Regions from separate parts of the Sphingobacterium sp. UBA7038 genome, predicted to be linked through region 1. Evidence: riboswitches for the same ligand, from Rfam matches in the RefSeq annotation. Region 1 holds a riboswitch; the other holds the start of a gene.

Region 1 (4,773 bases):
ATTTTGCCAAGTTTGGCGATCTATTTATTGGGAGCGCAAGCGAGCACGGCTATCGGAATCGGTGTCGGATCGTTGTTAACGACACTCACCGATCCTCCTGGCAACAGAAAAGATAAACTTTCTTCAGCTCTGGTATGTATTCCCACCTTCTTTATTGCATCATTGTTTACAGCTATTGTATTTCCCTATCATTGGCCCTTGGTTATCGTGCTAGCGTCAGCCGGTTTTATATGCACCTTATACGGCATTTTTGGAGCCCGCTATGCTGCAATTGGAAACATGACATTGATTCTCATGAGTTTTGTGATCGGAATGGCCCCACAACACCCCTTTGCGGTTAGCTTACAGATTACAACAGGGTCCATAATATATTACTTTTTTAGCCTTTTACAAGCCTATATACAACCTTATCGCTCTTTAAAACATGCCATGGCTAATGGCTTTCATGGATTGTCCCAATTTCTATTGATACGATCACAGTCTTACGATCCCGATATTCCTTTGAATATTACGTACAGTCGCGTAGGAAAAATTCATGGCCAGATCAGCGAACAGCAGGAACAAATCAGGTCTCTTCTGTTTCGAGAAAAAAAAATCATAAGCCAACAGTGGCATAAAAGCAATTATTGGCTCAGTCAGGTTTATGGATTAATTGACCTCCATGAGTTAATTATTGCGCTTGATCATGACTACGATGCAATTCGCAAAAATCTTGCAGACACGGGCAGCCTCCCCTTAATTCGTCACACAATCAAATTATTAGCGTTAGAAATCGATAGCTTTTCACAACCCAACAAGAGGTTCCGGTATGCACATCAATTATACCATAATAACTTTAAAATTAATGCCCTCTTACGGGATTTAAAAGAAATTCAAGAACAACAGGCCGATCCAGCAAAAGGTATATTATGTTCGATCATAAGCAACATCGAAGCAATTATTGATGTACTCAACAGAATCCAGGTCGCTTTTTATCAAAATCAGGAAATTCAGGATAAGATTGACACCAGCGAGTACCAACAATTTATCAGTCGACCATTACGTAATCTCGCTGATCTAAAAAGTAAACTCCATCTGAATAATCCGCTTTTTCGATTTGCGGTTCGGATGGCTCTTCTTTTTGGAACAGGTGCATTGATCGGTATTTTATTTTTGGATTTTAAATATACCTATTGGATCTTACTGACGATCGCTATTGTTGCCAGGCCAGCATTTTCAATGACAAAAACCCGTAATATAGAACGTATTGTCGGTACATTCTCGGGTATTATAGTTGGTGTGTTCTGCTTAATTTCTATTCATTTTCTTCCAGCACTCCTAACCATAGCTGCATTGGGTCTTTTTGGATTCTTTTTGTTCAACCGATCTAACTATATGGTCAGTGTCATCTTCATTACCTTGGGAATTGTGATTGCACTCAATCTGTTCGAAGGCAACATCAATCTCATTTTAGGCAGCCGAATACTTTTCACACTGATTGGAGCATTCTTGGCTATAGCGGGTTATTTCTTGATACCTGTACGCCAGAGCACAGGCATGGTTCAGCTGGCAAAAGAGGTATCCCTTTACAACGCGCATTATTTCCAGATCATCAATAACCGTCTGTCGGACGAAAGACAAAGTTCGTTTGATATACGACTGGCTCGTAAAAAGGCGCAGACCGCCATGGCCCTGTTTTCAGACGCCATTAATCAAATGAAAAAAGAACCCGAGCACAAATGGATGGATTGGTCACATATTCACCATTTTCAGGCACTCGCATATCAGGTCAATTCCCATTTGGTGGGCCTCTCGCTATCGTTAAACAAAAAGACGAATCGCCACCTCGCCTATGATATCCATAGTAGAATCGATGCGCTTAAACCTCTCCTAACAGATTTAAATCAAACTGCAGAACGGATCAATTTAAAGAAATCATAATACCCGATTGACAGTTACTTTTGCGGTTTCATCGGAAGATATGCGATGCCAATCGGCATGTTATTCAAAATTCCTTTAACTAAAAAATACCATTTCTTTTGCTTTAATAAAAAAAGAGTTTATATTTGTGTCGTCTTCGAAAGAAGATTTCTAATCAACACCTCCCTTCATCAGTAGGTCTTGATTTATAAAGAAGTGGCGAGAGACTGGCTCAATGACCCACTGGCAACCTTCAATTTGTTTGAAAAGGTGCCAATTCCTGTCCAAAACAATATCGTTTTGGAGCATATAAATGACATAAGACAATGATTATTAAATTACTGAAGTCCATTAAAAATTCAGGTTCAACACAAGTGAACCGCACGATAAGCGAAAGTGTAACCCATCGTACAATTGTATCGATGCGAATGCGAATGCGTATGCATATGCACTTCCATGCTTGTTAAAAATCATTTCCGTTTTCTTGGATAAAGATTTAACAGACCCTTCAAGGAGGTGTGTATGCTTCTCTTTTTACTTTGCAATTTCTTTTTGAACCCTTAAAATCTGATATATTATGTCTTCAAACAAAAATTTAAAATTCGAAACTCTTCAGGTTCACGCTGGCCAAGTCGCTGACCCTACTACGGGATCTAGAGCAGTTCCTATATATCAAACAACATCTTTTGTATTTGAAAATGCCGAACACGGCGCAAACTTATTTGCATTAAAGCAGTTCGGTAATATTTATACACGGATTATGAACCCTACTACGGATGTTTTCGAACAACGTATTGCGGCACTGGAAGGTGGAGTTGCAGCTGTTGCTGTTGCATCCGGCCAGGCGGCACAGTTTATAGCTTTAAATAATATTTTGGAAAGTGGTGACAATTTTGTTGCGGGATCCAACTTATACGGCGGTACATTCAACCAGTTTAAAGTTTCTTTTAAGCGCCTAGGCATCGAAGCTCGTTTTGCAACAGACGCCGAAGCCGATAAAATTGAAGCGCTCATTGATGATAAAACAAAAGCAATCTATGTTGAAACAATCGGAAACCCAAGTTTCAATATTCCCGACTTTGAAAAAATTGCTGCCGTAGCAAAAAAATATGACTTACCATTAATCGTCGACAATACTTTTGGAGCCGGAGGTTATTTATTTAAACCTCTGGAGTATGGTGCAAATGTGGTTGTTGAATCGGCAACTAAATGGATCGGTGGACATGGCACAAGCATTGGCGGTGTCATCGTCGACGGCGGAAACTACAATTGGGGCAATGGAAAATACCCGCAATTTTCCGAACCATCTGAAGGCTATCATGGTTTAGTATTTTCCGAAGTTTTCGGTGAAAGCGGACCATTCGGAAATATTCAATTTGCCATTCGGGCGCGTGTGGAAGGGCTCCGGGATTTCGGACCAGCACTCTCCCCTTTCAATTCATTTTTATTATTACAAGGACTTGAAACCTTGTCTTTGCGGGTGCAACGCCATGTAGACAACACTTTAGAGGTCGCAAAATGGCTTGAGGCGCATCCACAGGTAGAAAAAGTAAACTATCCGGGATTAAAAAGCTCTCCGAGCTTCGCTAACGCACAAAAATACCTTAAAAATGGCTATGGCGCGGTACTTTCTTTCCAGCTTAAAGGTGACGCAGCGCAAAAGGCCAATAGCTTTATCGACAGCTTAGAATTGATCAGTCATTTAGCCAATGTTGGTGATACGAAGTCATTGATTATTCATCCAGCAGCTACAACCCATCAACAATTGAGTGATGAAGATCAAGCCAATGCCGGAGTCTTCAAAGGCTTATTACGTCTTTCTGTAGGAATAGAGCATATTGATGATATCAAAGTTGATTTACAACAAGCTTTTGATAAAATTAAATAATCAGATTTTTTCGGCTTAAAACTTAAACGTGAAATGAGTAAGCATATATATCTGCACCCGGAGCCTTTTGTATTTGAAAATGGAAGAGAGCTTACTGATTTACAAATCAGTTATGAAACATTTGGCAAACCCAACGCAGATCGCAGCAATGTGATCTGGGTTTGCCATGCATTAACGGCCAATGCAGATGTGCTGGATTGGTGGTCCGGTCTTTTTGGAACAGGTGAGTTGTTTGATGCAAACGATTATTATATTATTTGTGCCAATGTCATAGGATCAGCATATAATAGCAGTAATCCGCTATCTGTAAACCCAGCAACCGGACAACCCTATTACCTATCTTTCCCCGAATTCACAGTGAGGGATTTGGTTCACGCACATCAAGTCCTTGCGGACCACCTGGAAATCAAACAAATAGAGATCCTTATCGGGGGGTCATTAGGCGGTCAACAAGCATTGGAATGGGCCGTATCGCACAGTATAGCCATCAACCATCTCATCGTGGTTGGAACAAATGCCGTCCACTCACCATGGGGTATTGCATTCAATGAAAGTCAACGTCTGGCCATTACAACTGATCGAACCTTTTACGCCAATCACCCTGATGGTGGAGCTAAAGGATTGAAAGTTGCACGCGCTATGGCACTGTTGTCTTACCGCAACTATACAACGTATGCCAACACGCAAAAGGAAGATGATAACGAAAAACTCGATCATTATAAAGCATCCTCCTATCAGAACTATCAGGGTGAAAAATTGGTGAAATGCTATAATGCGTACAGCTATTATTTCCTGACCAAAGCAATGGACAGTCACAATTTAGGTCGGGGAAGACGATCTATTGAATCTGCTTTGGCGAGCATTGATTGTCCAACTTTAGTCCTGAGCGTTAATACAGATTTGTTGTTTCCGCCACAAGAGCAACAATTCATCGCGCAACATGTTCCCAATGCCCATTATCAAGAGATTGAATCGACCTATGGCCA
Region 2 (4,773 bases), on a different contig from region 1:
TGAATGTGATCATCGTTCAAGAACTTATCAAAGAGGAGTTGGCTCAACGCGACATTAAAGCTCCTTTCAATATTGAAATATGGAGCACAAACAATATATTACTAAATAATATTTTAAACGAAGCCGCTTTAAATAACCCAACAAATACAACCAAATACTCAACGGCACTTTTTAAAGGTGATATCGGTGCTGCGCCAGGAAAATTAACCATCTATTTCCCCAATAAAAAGGCGATAATTGCCGATAATATGGGCTATCTGTTGCTGCCCATGCTGGCACTGCTTTTCTTGTTGGTGGGGTGTTTTGCTTATACACTGATTATCATCTTCAGACAAAAGAAAGTTTCGGAAATGAAGACGGATTTCATCAACAACATGACGCATGAGTTTAAAACACCTGTTGCAACAATTATGATTGCCAGTGAGTCACTTAAAGATCCAGACATCAATGCCGACCACAAGCGCGTTCAGAAATTGGCTAATATCATCTACGACGAAAATGTTAGACTCGGAAATCATATTGAACGTGTGCTCGATTTGGCAAGACTAGAAAAAGAAACGCTAAAACTCGACCAGGTAGAAGTATGCATCAATGATCTTGTTTCGGCAGTAACGGACAGTATGCAGCTACGGATGCAAAATATTGGCGGGAAATTCAGTATAGATCTTGCAGCGACCAAGGATGTTGTCGTTGGTGATGAGTTACATTTTTCCAATGTATTTTACAATCTTTTGGATAATGCCATCAAGTACAGCAAAGGAGATTTACATGTCAACATCAATTCAAAAAATGTTGGCGACACCATTGTTGTCACCATAGCCGACAATGGTATTGGGATGAGCCGGGATCACCTGCAAAAGATTTTCGACCAGTTTTACCGTATTCCAACTGGGAATGTTCATAATGTCAAAGGATTTGGCCTTGGCTTAAGTTATGTACAGGACATTCTGAGAAGGCTGAACGGAAAAATTACAGTTAAAAGTGAAAAAGATAAAGGCACGACCTTTGAAGTAATTTTGCCTATTAAAAAATAAAACGTTCCTTTTTTGTATATTTCCTCTTTAAAAAATTTCAAAGGTTGAGGAAGGCTGATTTATCAGCATCAAGGGACATTGGTGAAAATTAATATATTCATTATGCAAAAGATATTATTAGCAGAAGATGATCCTAATTTGGGGGATCTTTTAAAAGACTATCTCGAATTAAAGGGAAAATTTGACGTCACATTATGCACGGATGGAGATGAAGCGATTTCTCAATTCAAAAAAAATAACTACGACCTTTGTATTTTTGATGTCATGATGCCAAAAAAGGACGGATTTACAGTTGGACGTGAAATCAGAAAAACAAACAATACTGTTCCTATTATCTTTGCCACAGCAAAGGGGATGATGGAAGATAAGACCGAAGCCTTTGAGCTAGGAGGAGATGATTATATCACCAAGCCTTTTCGAGTGGAAGAATTATTGCTCCGCATCAATGCTTTGCTGAAACGCAGTGTTCGAGACAAAGAAGAAGAAGTGGTTGCGGATAAATTTGAAATTGGCGATTATTTCTTTGATTATACAAGTCAGCAGATTTCTTACAAAGGACAGATGCAAAAACTCTCCACGAAAGAAGCTGAACTACTCCGCTTGCTTTGCTTAAAGAAAAATGATGTGCTGACCCGGGAAGAAGCGTTGTTAAAAATATGGCATGATGATAACTATTTTACGGGTAGAAGTATGGATGTATTTCTCAGTAAACTTCGTAAATATCTAAAAGAAGATAGCAAAGTTGAAATTGTCAATGTGCACGGAAAAGGTTACAAACTTTTGGTCAGCTAAAAAAAGGGGAATGAAAAATATAGTCATTCCCCTTTTTATGCTACACACGTATTCAAGCGTGACTTACTCGAATTCGTGGATGAAAATAAAAGAACAAAACAATTTCATCCTTAGTAGAATATAAAAAATTGACGCACTTTTATAAAAAATTTGCATTTCAAAAAGAAATGTTCTAACTTAGCGTCGCTTATAGAGAAAGGCAGAGGGAATAGACCCGATGAAGCCTTAGCAACCTGTCCCTTGACAAGGTGCTAAATTCTACCCTACTTGATATGGGAATGATAAGCCGAAGTCACCAAATTCTAGTGTGTCCTTCTCTCTCTAGCAAGAAATATAGTTGAAAAAGAAATATTAAAAACATTCATTATGTTATTGACTAACAATTTAGGTTACCCTCGTGTGGGCGCGTTCCGCGAATTGAAAAAAGCCAATGAGGCCTATTGGGCTAAAAAATCTTCTGTTGAGGAATTATTGGACACAGCAAAAAAAATTCGTGAAGGCAATTGGAAAACACAAAAAGATGCTGGAATAGATTTGATCCCTTCCAATGATTTCTCTTTTTACGATCAAGTATTGGATTTAACCCTCACTGTTGGTGCAATTCCTGCTCGCTACCATTCTTTATTGAATAAAGTAGACAACAATTACAGTTTAGATCTATATTTTGCCATGGCGCGCGGTTTCCAACAAGAAGGAATCGACGTGACTGCAATGGAAATGACCAAGTGGTTGGATACGAACTACCACTACATGGTACCAGAATTCACCAAAGATCAAGAATTCAAATTGACTTCCGAAAAATTCTTAAATGAATACAACGAAGCAAAATCATTGGGCATCGATACTAAACCAGTTCTATTAGGTCCTATTACATACCTTTTGATCGGTAAAGAAAAAGAAGCTGGCTTCGACCGTATCGATTTATTGGATAAACTTATTCCAGTATATGAGCAAATACTAGCTAAACTAGCTGATGCTGGTGCACAATATGTTCAGATTGACGAGCCTTTCTTAGCATTGGATTTAGATGCTAAAGTAAAAGCTTTATATCAACCTACTTTCGAAAAATTAGCTGCAGCAGCAAAAAATATCAAATTAATCGCAACGACTTACTTCGAATCTTTAAAAGACAACGAAGATATCGCAGTTAACCTACCTATCTATGCTTTACATTTGGATCTGGTACGCGGTGAAAATCAATTGGATACGGTATTGGCTAAAGTTCCTGCTTCATTAACATTATCTTTAGGTATTGTTGAAGGCCGTAACATCTGGAAAAATGATTACGAAAAATCATTGGTTAAAATCAAACAGGCTGTTGATGCATTAGGAAAAGACCGTGTATGGGTAGCTCCTTCTTCATCACTGTTGCACGTTCCTTTTGACTTAGACAATGAACACAATGAACAATCGCTACCAGCTGAAGTAAAAAACTGGTTAGCATTTGCTAAACAAAAATTAGCTGAAGTAAAAGACTTAGCCGTACTAGCGGAGGGAGAAGTTGATGCTGAAACAGCAAAACGCTTCGAAGCGAACAAAGCGGCTGCTGAAAGCCGCCGTACCTCTCCATTGATCCACAAACCAGAGGTTAAAACACGTACAAGCAATATTACTGATGACGATGCAAAACGCACTTCAGCATTTGCAGACCGTAAAGCAGCGCAACAAGCGAAATTCAACTTACCGGCGTTCCCGACCACAACTATCGGTTCATTCCCACAAACGAAAGATGTTCGTAAATGGAGAGCAGATCTGAAAAAGGGTGCTATTACGCAGGCAGAATACGATAAAGCAATCGCAGAAGAAACAGAAAACACCATCCGTCTTCAAGAGCAATTGGATATCGACGTATTAGTACACGGCGAATTCGAACGTAATGACATGGTTGAATACTTCGGTGAACAATTGGCTGGTTACGCTTTCACACAAAATGGTTGGGTACAATCTTACGGTTCACGTTGTGTAAAACCTCCGATTATCTATGGTGACGTATACCGTCCTGAAGATATGACTGTCCGTTGGTCTTCATATGCACAATCATTGACAAATCGTCCGGTTAAAGGTATGTTGACTGGTCCTGTAACAATCTTACAATGGTCTTTCGTACGTAACGATCAACCGCGCTCAACAACGACTTACCAAATTGCATTGGCGATCTTGGATGAAGTACAAGCCTTGGAAAAAGCAGGTATCAAAATCATACAAATCGATGAACCAGCTATCCGTGAAGGATTACCGTTACGTAAAGCTGATCAAAAAGATTACTTGAACTGGGCAGTACGTGCTTTCCGTGTCTCTTCATCAAATGTTGAAGACGATACACAGATTCACACACACATGTGTTATTCTGAGTTCAATAATGTGATCGAAGATATCGCTGCAATGGATGCCGATGTTATCACGATTGAGACTTCACGTTCTCAAATGAAATTATTGAATGCTTTCGCCGGTGATTTCAAATATCCAAATGATATTGGTCCAGGTGTTTATGACATTCACTCACCACGTGTTCCAAGCAAAGATGAGATGGTAGATCTATTGCGCAAAGCAAAAGCAGTAGTTCCAGCAGAACAACTTTGGGTTAATCCTGACTGTGGTTTGAAAACTCGTGCTTGGCCAGAAACCAAAGCGGCTTTAGAGTCTATGGTTGAGGCTGCGAAAATCTTAAGAGCAGAATAATTCTTAAACTATATTGATAAAGCCCTAGCTGAAATTTCAGCTAGGGCTTCTTTATTGGGCTTCGTTCAAAATAAAAACTGTTATCCGAATAAGGTGAGATTATTTTCGGCTGTTCTTCCGTTCTTTCTTGTTTTCCTTTTCGTTCCCGTTCTTAATTTCCTGTTTTCCTTTAATCCGATCTTCAATCGCCTTCAGGCTTGACGAAAAATCGAGGTCAACATTTTCAAGTTTAGCCTTTTTTAACGCCTTCAATGCCTTTTTGTATTTT

Evidence for each region. Region 1 has a riboswitch for S-adenosylmethionine ahead of B3H30_RS14115 (O-acetylhomoserine aminocarboxypropyltransferase/cysteine synthase family protein). Riboswitches for the same ligand answer to the same signal wherever they lie in the genome.
Region 2: it holds a riboswitch for S-adenosylmethionine, as region 1 does, so the genes downstream of both, metE (5-methyltetrahydropteroyltriglutamate--homocysteine S-methyltransferase) here and B3H30_RS14115 (O-acetylhomoserine aminocarboxypropyltransferase/cysteine synthase family protein) in region 1, are expected to answer to the same signal.

What each region holds. Positions count from the first base shown of each region.
Region 1 covers NZ_DLAV01000020.1:120,353-125,125, forward strand. The annotation lists gene B3H30_RS14110 (FUSC family protein) at 1-1,920, shown strand, start outside; SAM riboswitch class I at 2,103-2,215, shown strand; gene B3H30_RS14115 (O-acetylhomoserine aminocarboxypropyltransferase/cysteine synthase family protein) at 2,477-3,787, shown strand; gene B3H30_RS14120 (homoserine O-acetyltransferase family protein) at 3,821-4,773, shown strand, end outside.
Region 2 covers NZ_DLAV01000030.1:36,250-41,022, forward strand. The annotation lists gene B3H30_RS19405 (sensor histidine kinase) at 1-1,034, shown strand, start outside; gene B3H30_RS19410 (response regulator transcription factor) at 1,137-1,826, shown strand; SAM riboswitch class I at 2,011-2,114, shown strand; gene metE (5-methyltetrahydropteroyltriglutamate--homocysteine S-methyltransferase) at 2,193-4,505, shown strand; gene B3H30_RS19420 (hypothetical protein) at 4,605-4,773, opposite strand, start outside.